Regions from separate parts of the Mesorhizobium sp. M0052 genome, predicted to be linked through region 3. Evidence: riboswitches for the same ligand, from Rfam matches in the RefSeq annotation. Region 3 holds a riboswitch; each other region holds the start of a gene.
The links. Region 3 has a riboswitch for cobalamin ahead of NKJ77_RS16475 (aromatic ring-hydroxylating oxygenase subunit alpha). Riboswitches for the same ligand answer to the same signal wherever they lie in the genome.

Region 1 (3,264 bases), on a different contig from region 3:
TGTCGAAACCATCTGGCAGCGATTTCGAGGGAACGCGCACGAGATCGCCGCGCAGCGAGTAGGACCAGGCATGGTAGGGGCAAGTGATGAGCCGCGCTTTCAGCCGGCCCTCGCTTTCCTGGCAAAGCTGCGAGCCGCGATGCCGGCAGGTGTTGTGGAAGGCGCGCAACTCGCCGGTGTCGTCGCGCAGCACGACGATTTCCTGCGTGCCGGCGCGGAATGTCCTGAATGCCAAAGGCTGGGCAAGATCGGCCTCGCGGCAGACGAGCAGCCAGCTTTTGTACCAGATGGCCTCGAGATCGCGCTGGTAAGCCTCGCTATCCCAATAGGCCGATGACGGTAGCGTCGGTTCGGCCCGGCTCAGGCCGTTATAGGGGTCGCGCTCGCTCGGGTTGGGATGCATGGCTGGCTTCCTATGAAGCGTCAGCCGACACCCCGGCAAATCGTTTGTCAATCAGAGTGCCGCATTGCCGGTTGCAGGCGCGGCGCATAATCATGTCGTGGACATGGGACATTCGGAATTGGGGGGATTCGGACGTGGCCGCACGACAGATGTCGCTTACGCCGGAGCTGGTCGCGCGCTGCTGGCGCGAGATCAGGGACCCCGGGCCTGATCCGGACGCGATGCATCTCGATGAAGCCGACTATGACGCGCTTCTGGATGAATTGCAGGTCGAACTCCCGGATAGCGAACCGCTATGGCTGTTCGGCTATGGATCGCTGATCTGGAAACCGGAAATAGATTATGTCGAGGACCGCGTTGCGCTGGCGCGCGGCTGGCATCGGTCCTTTTGCATGAACATGACGCGCTGGCGCGGCACCAAGGTCAGCCCCGGCCTGATGATGGCGCTGGACCGTGGCGGACAATGCAAGGGCGTCGCCTTTCGGCTGACCGACAATAACCGGCGCGAGCAGTTGGGCCGGCTTTTCCGGCGCGAAGTCACGCTGAAGCCGACAAGCTACCGGCCGCGCATGCTGAAGCTTGCAAGCGAGGCCGGACCGCTCAGGGCATTGGCCTTCGTGATCAACCGCAACGGCCTGACCTATTCCGGCCCGCTCGACGAAGGCAAGATCGTCGAAAGGCTGGCCACGTCCTGCGGGCACTGGGGATCGGGCGCCGACTATCTCTACAACACGGTGAAAAACCTTGAAGAGCGCGGCATTCACGATCGCCATCTGTGGCGGCTGCAGCGGCTGGTTGCCGAGCGGATCACCGCGTTGAACCCGTAACGCCGCATGGCGCATTCGCGCTGTTGGCCGGCGGAATTTGGTTTGCCGGATGCGGCCGTTTCAGCCTATAGTCATGCATGTCGTCGGTTCCGTTAGGGACCAAGAGGGAATGCGGTGAGGGCTGACTTGTTGCCCAATGCCGTGGCTGCCCCCGCAACTGTGTGCGGTAGTCCTCTCCAAGCCACTGAGGATTTTTCCTCGGGAAGGTGGGGAAGGGCGCTGATCCGCGAGCCAGGAGACCTGCCGGCGACAGGGAACTGACTTCGATGCCCTCGGGTGGAGGGCGAAAGGACAAGATATGAATACCGCTTCCGTCTCCCTCGGCGCATCCGTCTCCTCGCAGTCGCGCTTCATGCAGCTCGTGCTTAGCGCGTTTCTGGGCATTTTCGTCGTCGGCGTTGTCGGTTTCTCGCATATCGATGCGGTCCACAATGCGGCGCACGACTATCGCCATTCGATGGCGTTTCCCTGCCACTGACGAGGATCTGACATCATGAACCTGTTTCGCAACGTCGTGTTCATCGCGGCGATCGCAGGGCTCGTGGCGGGTGTCGCTCTCGCCTGCATGCAGGCCTACGCCACCGTGCCGCTGATCCTCAAGGCGGAGGTCTACGAAAAGGCTGGTGGCGGCCATGAGCATCAGCATGCCGCGGCGCCCGCCGCCAACGCTGCGGACACCGATGCCATGAGCACCGCCGCGCCGGCGGAAAATGCGGTGAGCAGCGCAGCACCGGCTGAAGCAGCCGCGCCGGCGGAGGACGAAGGCTGGGCGCCGGCCGACGGCTTCGAGCGTTTCGCCTTCAGTGTCGTCGCCAATATCGTCACCGGCATCGGCTTCGCGCTGGTCCTGGTGGCGGTTTCCGAGTTCGCCGGCGGCATCGGCAGCTGGCGCCAGGGCGTGTTCTGGGGCTTGGCCGGCTTTGCCGTGTTCACGCTGGCGCCGGGCCTCGGCCTGCCGCCGGAACTGCCGGCAATGCCGGCGGCCGATCTCATACAGCGCCAGATCTGGTGGTGGGCAACGGTGATGGCAACCGCGATCGGTCTTGCCCTTATCACCTTCCGCACGTCGGCGCCCCTGACCGTGCTCGCCGTCGTCCTGATCGTCGCCCCGCATATTGTCGGCGCGCCGCAGCCTGACAGTTTCGTAACGCCGATCCCGGAGGGCCTGCATCATCAGTTCGTGGTGGCGGTGACGCTGACCAATCTGGTGTTCTGGCTGGTGCTCGGCGCAGTTGTCGGCATAGTGCGCGCGCGCTTCACCGGCACCGCGACCAGCCTGCGCGACAGCTTTGCCTGATCGCAGTTTGACCTTCATCATCGGCGGTGCGCGCTCCGGCAAGAGCGCGCATGCCGAAACTTTGGCAACGGCGTTGCCGCCCCCATGGGCCTATATCGCCACCGCGCAAGCCTATGACGGCGAAATGCGCGAGCGCATCGCGCAGCACCGCTCGCGCCGCGGCGAGGGATGGGCGACCATCGATGCCCCGCTTGATCTTGCCGGTGCGCTCGAGGCATTGCCGGACAACCAGCCGGTGCTTGTCGACTGCCTGACGCTTTGGCTAACCAATCATATGCTGGCCGATCATGATCTGGAGGGGGAGTGCCGGCGGCTGGCCGATGTGCTTTCGCGGCCGCGCGGACCGTGGTTCGTGGTCTCCAACGAAGTCGGACAAGGCATCGTGCCCGACAATGCGCTGGCACGCCGGTTCCGCGATGCCGCCGGCCGGCTCAACCAGCAGATCGCGGTCGTAGCTGATATGGTGCTTCTGATGGTGGCGGGGCTGCCGCTCAAGGTGAAATGAGATGACCGATATCGACACAAAAGACGAAGAGCGCCATCGCGCCAAGATGGCCAAGCGCAAGGCGGTGCAGGACGCCGAGGTCGCGGAAAAGACGGTCGAGAAGGGGCTGCTGATCGTCAACACCGGACCCGGCAAGGGCAAGACCACGGCTGCCTTCGGGCTGGCGCTGCGCATGCTCGGCTATGGCAAGCGCGTCGGAATGGTCCAGTTCATCAAGGGCAAATGGCACACC
Region 2 (3,264 bases), on a different contig from region 3:
CCCACGGCATCGCGACGTCGGGTGACCTGCGCGATTATTTCCGCTTGTCGCCGGCCGACATGAAGGGCCGGTTGGAGGAACTGGTCGAGATGGGCGAGTTGCTGCCGGTAAACGTCGAAGGTTGGGACAAGCCGGCTTACCTCTATAGGGACGCCCGCCTGCCGCGAAAGATCGAGGCCCGCGCCTTGCTGGCCCCCTTCGATCCGGTGGTCTTCGAGCGCGCGCGCACCGAGCGTCTCTTCGATTTCCGCTACCGCATCGAGATCTACACCCCGGCCGACAAGCGGCAATATGGCTATTACGTGCTGCCTTTCTTGCTCGGCGACAAGATCGTCGCCCGCGTCGACCTCAAGGCCGACCGGCCTGCGAGTGTCTTACGCGTCCACGCCGCCTATGCCGAAGCAGGCGCACCGCCTGAGACCACCGCGCAGCTTTTCGAGGAACTAAAGGCGATGCAGGGCTGGCTTGGCCTTGAGCGCATCGAAGTGACGCCGGCCGGCAATCTGGGGCCGGCATTGGCTAGCGAGAGAGATGGCCAACCCTTGCAGCGTCTGTCATAGACGCCTCAATAAGCCTCGTAGGTTGTGCAATGGCATCGGACAAAGTGCTCGACATGATCCATGGCGCCCTCATTGCGCATGGAATAGATGCAGTCCGCAGAGATAGGGACGTCATGCTCCAATCGAAGCAGCTTCGGTTTGAGGCTGAGGTGTTCGAGACGAGTTCTGACCGGCTGGTCCTGGAAATCTACATTTTTTCTCCGCTGCTTGATGTTCAGCCGGTCATTGAATCCTTTGCTGGCTTCGGCGACACGCGCGAACAGGAACTGAACCAGGCGTTTGAAAAGTTTCTCCGTGGTGTTTTCCATGTGGCCATTGAGGGACTGGCCGATCACGTCTGCGAGAACATGCAGGCCGAAATAGAGCTTTGGCAGCGAAGCAGCGCCAGTTGGAAGATCTGGCGAAAAGATGCCCGCTGGAAAATCTATAGCGGCCCGGTCATTTCCCAGGCCACAACCGAGCTATGCTCGCTGACACCAGGCTATCCAGCATTCTATGCCAAGCTGGAAAAGCTGTTCACAGCTTCGGTACCCCCCGGAAGCCATTTTGTCCGGACCTTTCTGGCAGGCTTGAAGGGCACGCTGATTAGTGCCGAAGTCCTTCTGGACAACGCGGTTTGGCATGAGGGACAGAATCTGGCTGTCGGTCATGACTGGGACTATAGCGATGGCTATCAAGCTATCCGACAGGTCATCCTGGCACTGCCGGAAGCCGGGACATGACAGCCCCTGCCGACATCGCCATGTCGTAGCCGTGCGTTGACACCGCTGCCTGCAAAAGCCTAAATCCGCTCCAGACGGTCCCCTGCCCGCAACGGCAAGGGCCAAGAGGGAATGCGGTGCGGGACGAAAAAATCCCAAATCCGCGGCTGTCCCCGCAACTGTAAGCGAAGAGCCAAGGCCGAAAGCCACTGGGTAACACCGGGAAGGCGGCTAACCAAGGCAATGACTCGCGAGCCAGGAGACCTGCCGTCTGAGACAAAGTATCCGATCGCCTGGCGGGTTTCCGGGCAAGGAGCACGGTTTTTGGACCAGAACAGCAGTTTTTCGGCTGGCACAGCGGACATTGCGTCCGGCGACAACGACGCCCTGACCGGCGTGACCGTCATCGTCTGCGCCTCCTGCCGCGATGAGACCGGTTCCGACGCCCATCCGCGCGCCGGCGAATTGCTGGCTGAGGACACACGCCGCGCCGCTGCCGGCGATATCCGGGTCCGCACCGCCGAATGTCTCGGCAATTGCAAGCGCCGCCTCAGCGCCGCGATCCTGCGCGATGGCTGCTGGAGCTATGTCTTCGGCGATCTGACCGCAACCAGCGGCGCCGACCTCGTTACCGGCGCAAAGCTCTTCGCGACTTCGGCCGACGGCCTCATCCCGTGGCGCGGCCGGCCCGATAGCCTCAAGCGCGGCCTCGTTGCCCGCATCCCACCCCTCGACATGCTGAAGGACTGACGATGAACGCTTCAAACCCGGCCGCCAACCTCTCCCGTGTTCCCTGCACTGTCGTTACAGGCTTCCTCGGCGCCGGCAAGACGACGCTGGTCCGCCATCTCCTGGAAAATGCCGGCGGCAAGCGCATCGCCATCATCGTCAACGAGTTCGGCGACATCGGCATCGACGGCGAGATTCTCAAGGGCTGCGGCATCGACACCTGCCCGGAGGAAAACATCGTGGAACTGGCCAATGGCTGCATCTGCTGCACCGTCGCCGACGATTTCGTGCCCGCGCTCGACAAGATCCTCGCACTGACGCCGAAGGTCGACCACATCCTGATCGAGACCTCGGGCCTGGCTCTGCCCAAGCCGCTGGTCCAGGCATTCCAGTGGCCGAGTGTGAAAAGCCGGGTAACCGTCGACGGCGTCATCGCCGTGGTCGACGGCCCGGCGCTGGCTGAGGGACGCGTTGCCCACGATATGGACGCCCTGCAGGCTCAGCGCGCTCAGGACGAAACGCTCGACCACGACGATCCGGTCGAAGAAGTCTTCGAGGACCAGATCGCCTGCGCCGACCTGATCATCCTGTCGAAAAGCGATTTGATGGATTCAGCCGGTTCGGCCCGCGCCAACGCCATCATCAATGAGCATTCCGCTCGCGCGGTAAAAATCGTGCCGACTGCGCATGGCAAGGTCGACCCGTCGGTGCTGCTTGGCCTCGGTCTCGCCGTCGAAGACGACATCGAGAACCGCAAGTCGCATCACGACGGCGCTTTCGATCATGAGCATGACGATTTCGACACCTTCATCGTCGACATCCCCTCGATCGCCAATCCCGACGACCTGGCCAAGCGCGTCGCCACCGCCGCCGAACAGGAAAACGTGTTGCGTGTAAAAGGCTTCGTCGATGTCGGCGGCAAGCCGATGCGGCTTTTGCTGCAGGCCGTCGGCCCACGCGTCAACCATTACTATGACCGCGCCTGGACGGCCGAGGACGATCGCCGCTCGCGGCTCGTCGTCATTGGCCTGAAGGGGCTGAACCGTCCGGCGATCGAGCGTATACTCGCCGGTTGATCTCAGGCACGAGCCGCGATGCATATACTCGCCACGACCTCCGCCTCGCTCGACGATCTCGCCGAGCCAGTTGATCTCCGGCAGACGCCGGCGGATATCGTGGCGCTGTCCTTTACCGACAGCGACCTTGCCGGACTGGCGGCGGCGTGGAAGGCGGACGCCGGCCGCCTGCCCTCGATGCGGCTGGCGGCACTGCGC
Region 3 (3,264 bases):
GAACCGGGCACCAGATGGTCGAACATCCAGCGCGTGCCGATGCTGCCGGCCTGCGCCTTGACCGTCACCGCGATCGAAAACGGCCGCGATGGCGACGACGACAGCGTATAGGTGCGCATCAGTGGCCCGTCCGGTGTCGGCAGTTCCAGCGTCAAGAACTGGCCCGGCTTGTAGCGGAACCAGGTCTGGTTGTCGGAGCGGAAGGTGAAGGTCTTGACGTCGGGCGCCTCGTCGCTGACGCCGGTCACTTCCAGCACCTGCAGCCTGTCGTTCCACGGCGCCATCTGGTCAAGATGGCGATAGAGCCCAAGATCCGTCATCGCATCATCCTCCGGTCCTTCCTCGCCTGCTCCAGCTCACGCGACGCTGCGCAGCGCCGGCCGGCCGCCTTCGGCAAGGCGCGGGCCGATGAAGGCCGCGTACCATTCGACGAACTGGATCACGCCGCCCTCATGCAGCTCCGAATAGGGGCCGGGCTCATAGGCCGGCGACAGGATGCCGAAGGCGTTTTCCTCGACGATGCGGCGGTCCTGGTCGTTGGTCTCGGTCCAGACGTGGGTGAGCTCTTCAAGGTTGTAGTCGACGCCCTCGACCGCATCCTTGTGCACCAGCCACTTGGTCGTCACCGCGGTTTCGGTGGCGCTGATCGGCAGCACCCGGAAGGTGACCGCATGGTCGATCAGGATGTGGTTCCAGGTCGTCGGATAGTGGTAGTGCATTAAGGTGCCGATGCGGTCGGCGGCAACAGTGTCGGACAGGTTCTTCGTCACCGCGCGCTTTCCCGACATCGTGTAGCTGACGGCATCGCGCAGCAGCGGCGCGCGGGTGGCGCGGTATTGCCCGGCCGGATCGATGCGGAACTTGCTCGGCAGGCCCGCCGCCTCACATTTCGCCCAGTGCGCCAGCATCTCCGGATCGCTGTCGGCGCCCTGCACGCCGGTCACCGTCGGCGCTTCGGGGAATGTCTTGCACAGCTCCGGATGATTGCCGGCGCAGTGATAGCATTCGCGGTTGTTTTCCCAGACCAGCTTCCAGTTGCCCTTCTCGATGATGGTGCTCTCGAATGCGACCTTGGCTTCATTCAGCCTGTGCGGCTTGAGGTAGGGCTCTATCATGGCGCGCATCGGCGCAAAGTCGGCAGGTTCTTTCGCCAGGCAGATGAAGATGTAACCGCCGACGCTCTCGCAAGCGACGGGCTTCAGGCCGAACTGGCTCTTGTCGAAACCGTCGGCCATCTGGCGGGCAAACAGCAGCCGGCCGTCAAGCTCGTAGGTCCACTGGTGATAAGGGCAGACAAGCTTTGCCGCCATCCCCTTCTCAGTGTTGCAGACACGGCTGCCGCGATGGCGGCAGGAATTGTGGAAGGCGTTGATGTTGCCCTTCTGGTCGCGGACCAGCACCACCGGATAACCGCCGATCTGCACGGTGATATAGCTGCCGGGCTTCGGCAGTTCGCAATCATGGCCGATGAACAGCCAGTCGCGATACCAGATAAGCTCCATGTCGAGCTTGAAATAGTCCGGGTCGGTGTAGAAGGGCTGTTCCAGCGAAAAGCCTTGCTTGCGGCCGTTCAGGAGCCTCAGCATGTCGTTGCGCGTATCCATAGTTCTGTCCTCGTGGTTTAAGGACTGAACTTGGTGGTGATGGAGGAAGGATCGGACGCAGGCCGGCGCGGCGCCGGACATGCACTATCCACCTCTTGACCGCCCACCGCGATCAGTCGAGTCTAGGCATCTCGGGCTGGTTTCCGGGCTCTGGAGTTGTCCTTGCGGACCATCGCGACACCTTCCCAGGCTGCTGCCCAGTGGTCTCCCGTTGCGACTTCAACTCCACCACCGTTGCGGGGGCAGCGCCGGATTCTGACCGGCTTCCCAATTCTCCGCTGCGTCGTCACGAAGCGGCACCTGAGATGCGATCATCTAATCACGGCAGCGATCGCGACGTCGGCATGAAAGCGACATCATATCCATGCGGCGCGACACGCGCGGCATACGCCCCGCCGACCACCGAAGGGCTGAGATCCTGTCTTGCGGCGCTATCATCGCCGAATCGCTGCGGATCCAGTTCCGATCGGGGGCAAAAAGGGCTCAACGGTATCGAAAAGTTACTAGCAATCTCTAATCGAACCGAACGGTTCGTTTCTGTTGACAATGCGTGCAGGATGGTGTGAACGACGGCCCGGAAACCGACACCGGAGCGAACCACTCGGTTCGACATAAGCAACTGAAAACAATGCGATAAATGACCATAGAGGAACTTCCTGGCACAATTTCAAGGTGCAGGACCGTGGTCCACACGGAACAACTTCGTGATTGGAAACCAGCCTATGGCTTTCCCACATCGGGGCTGTCCGAACGACGCGAATTCCTCCCAAGACACGCCGCTAGACGGACAGACAAACTGGAGTACTAAAAATGAAAAAGATCATCCTCACTGCCGCAGCCGTTTTGGCGATCACCGGCAGCGCCTTCGCCGGTAGCGACAATTACGGTTCCAATGGTGCGAACCAGCCAGCCGTCTCGGTCGACAGCTCGTATACGGCTTCCATTCAGAAGCCGGCGCACGCTGACAAGCAGCCTGTCGTTCAGGGCGCCGACCGCGACCTCTACGGCAATCGCTGATCCCGACCAAAGAAGGGCGGCTAACCCGTCGCTCTCGGGATCCCAAAAAATTCAGGAGTATTTGAAATGAAAAAGATCATCCTTGCTGCCGCCGCCGTTTTGGCCATCTCCGGCAGCGCTTTCGCCGGCAGCGACAACTACGGTTCGAACGGCGCCAACCAGCCTGCGATTACGTCGACCGATAGTGGCCATACGGCTTCGGTTGAGAAGTCGGCTCCAGCCGAGCAGGCGCCTGCCCACGGTGCCGACCGTAACCTTTTCGGCCGCTAAAAGCCGGTTTCCAGCACGTGGCGGGCTTATCCGCTGCAGCTGGCGGCATCAGAAAAATTCAGGAGACTAAAATGAAGAAGATCGTTCTTGCCACCGCAGCCGTTCTGGCTGTTTCGAGCGCTGCCTTTGCCGGCAGCGACAATTATGGCTCCAATGGCGCCAACCAGCCGGCCGCTGCCGTCGACACCACCCGCACTTCGTCGACCGGCACCAAGTCGGCGGTCTACAAGCTGCTGAACTCGTCGAACGACCAACAGAAGTTCGTTCCTCAGAGCAGCGACAGGGATCGGTTCGGCAACAACTAACAGCCGAAGCTTAAAAAAGAGCGGCGGGCCTGGCCCGCCGCTCTTTTTTCATGCCTGTACGACGCAGC

Region 1: another riboswitch for cobalamin. It lies ahead of NKJ77_RS12820 (CbtB domain-containing protein); the one in region 3 lies ahead of NKJ77_RS16475 (aromatic ring-hydroxylating oxygenase subunit alpha).
Region 2: another riboswitch for cobalamin. It lies ahead of NKJ77_RS12580 (DUF1636 family protein); the one in region 3 lies ahead of NKJ77_RS16475 (aromatic ring-hydroxylating oxygenase subunit alpha).

What each region holds. Positions count from the first base shown of each region.
Region 1 covers NZ_JAMYUS010000008.1:83,356-86,619, forward strand. The annotation lists gene NKJ77_RS12810 (aromatic ring-hydroxylating oxygenase subunit alpha) at 1-403, opposite strand, end outside; gene NKJ77_RS12815 (gamma-glutamylcyclotransferase) at 538-1,230, shown strand; cobalamin riboswitch at 1,298-1,492, shown strand; gene NKJ77_RS12820 (CbtB domain-containing protein) at 1,529-1,708, shown strand; gene NKJ77_RS12825 (CbtA family protein) at 1,724-2,527, shown strand; gene cobU (bifunctional adenosylcobinamide kinase/adenosylcobinamide-phosphate guanylyltransferase) at 2,520-3,032, shown strand; gene cobO (cob(I)yrinic acid a,c-diamide adenosyltransferase) at 3,034-3,264, shown strand, end outside.
Region 2 covers NZ_JAMYUS010000008.1:36,982-40,245, reverse strand. The annotation lists gene NKJ77_RS12590 (winged helix-turn-helix domain-containing protein) at 1-560, shown strand, start outside; gene NKJ77_RS12585 (DUF6348 family protein) at 590-1,282, shown strand; cobalamin riboswitch at 1,341-1,547, shown strand; gene NKJ77_RS12580 (DUF1636 family protein) at 1,586-2,011, shown strand; gene cobW (cobalamin biosynthesis protein CobW) at 2,014-3,066, shown strand; gene cobN (cobaltochelatase subunit CobN) at 3,085-3,264, shown strand, end outside.
Region 3 covers NZ_JAMYUS010000011.1:28,894-32,157, reverse strand. The annotation lists gene NKJ77_RS16480 (FAD-binding oxidoreductase) at 1-320, opposite strand, end outside; gene NKJ77_RS16475 (aromatic ring-hydroxylating oxygenase subunit alpha) at 357-1,604, opposite strand; cobalamin riboswitch at 1,722-1,923, opposite strand; gene NKJ77_RS16470 (DUF680 domain-containing protein) at 2,415-2,621, shown strand; gene NKJ77_RS16465 (DUF680 domain-containing protein) at 2,688-2,891, shown strand; gene NKJ77_RS16460 (DUF680 domain-containing protein) at 2,963-3,196, shown strand.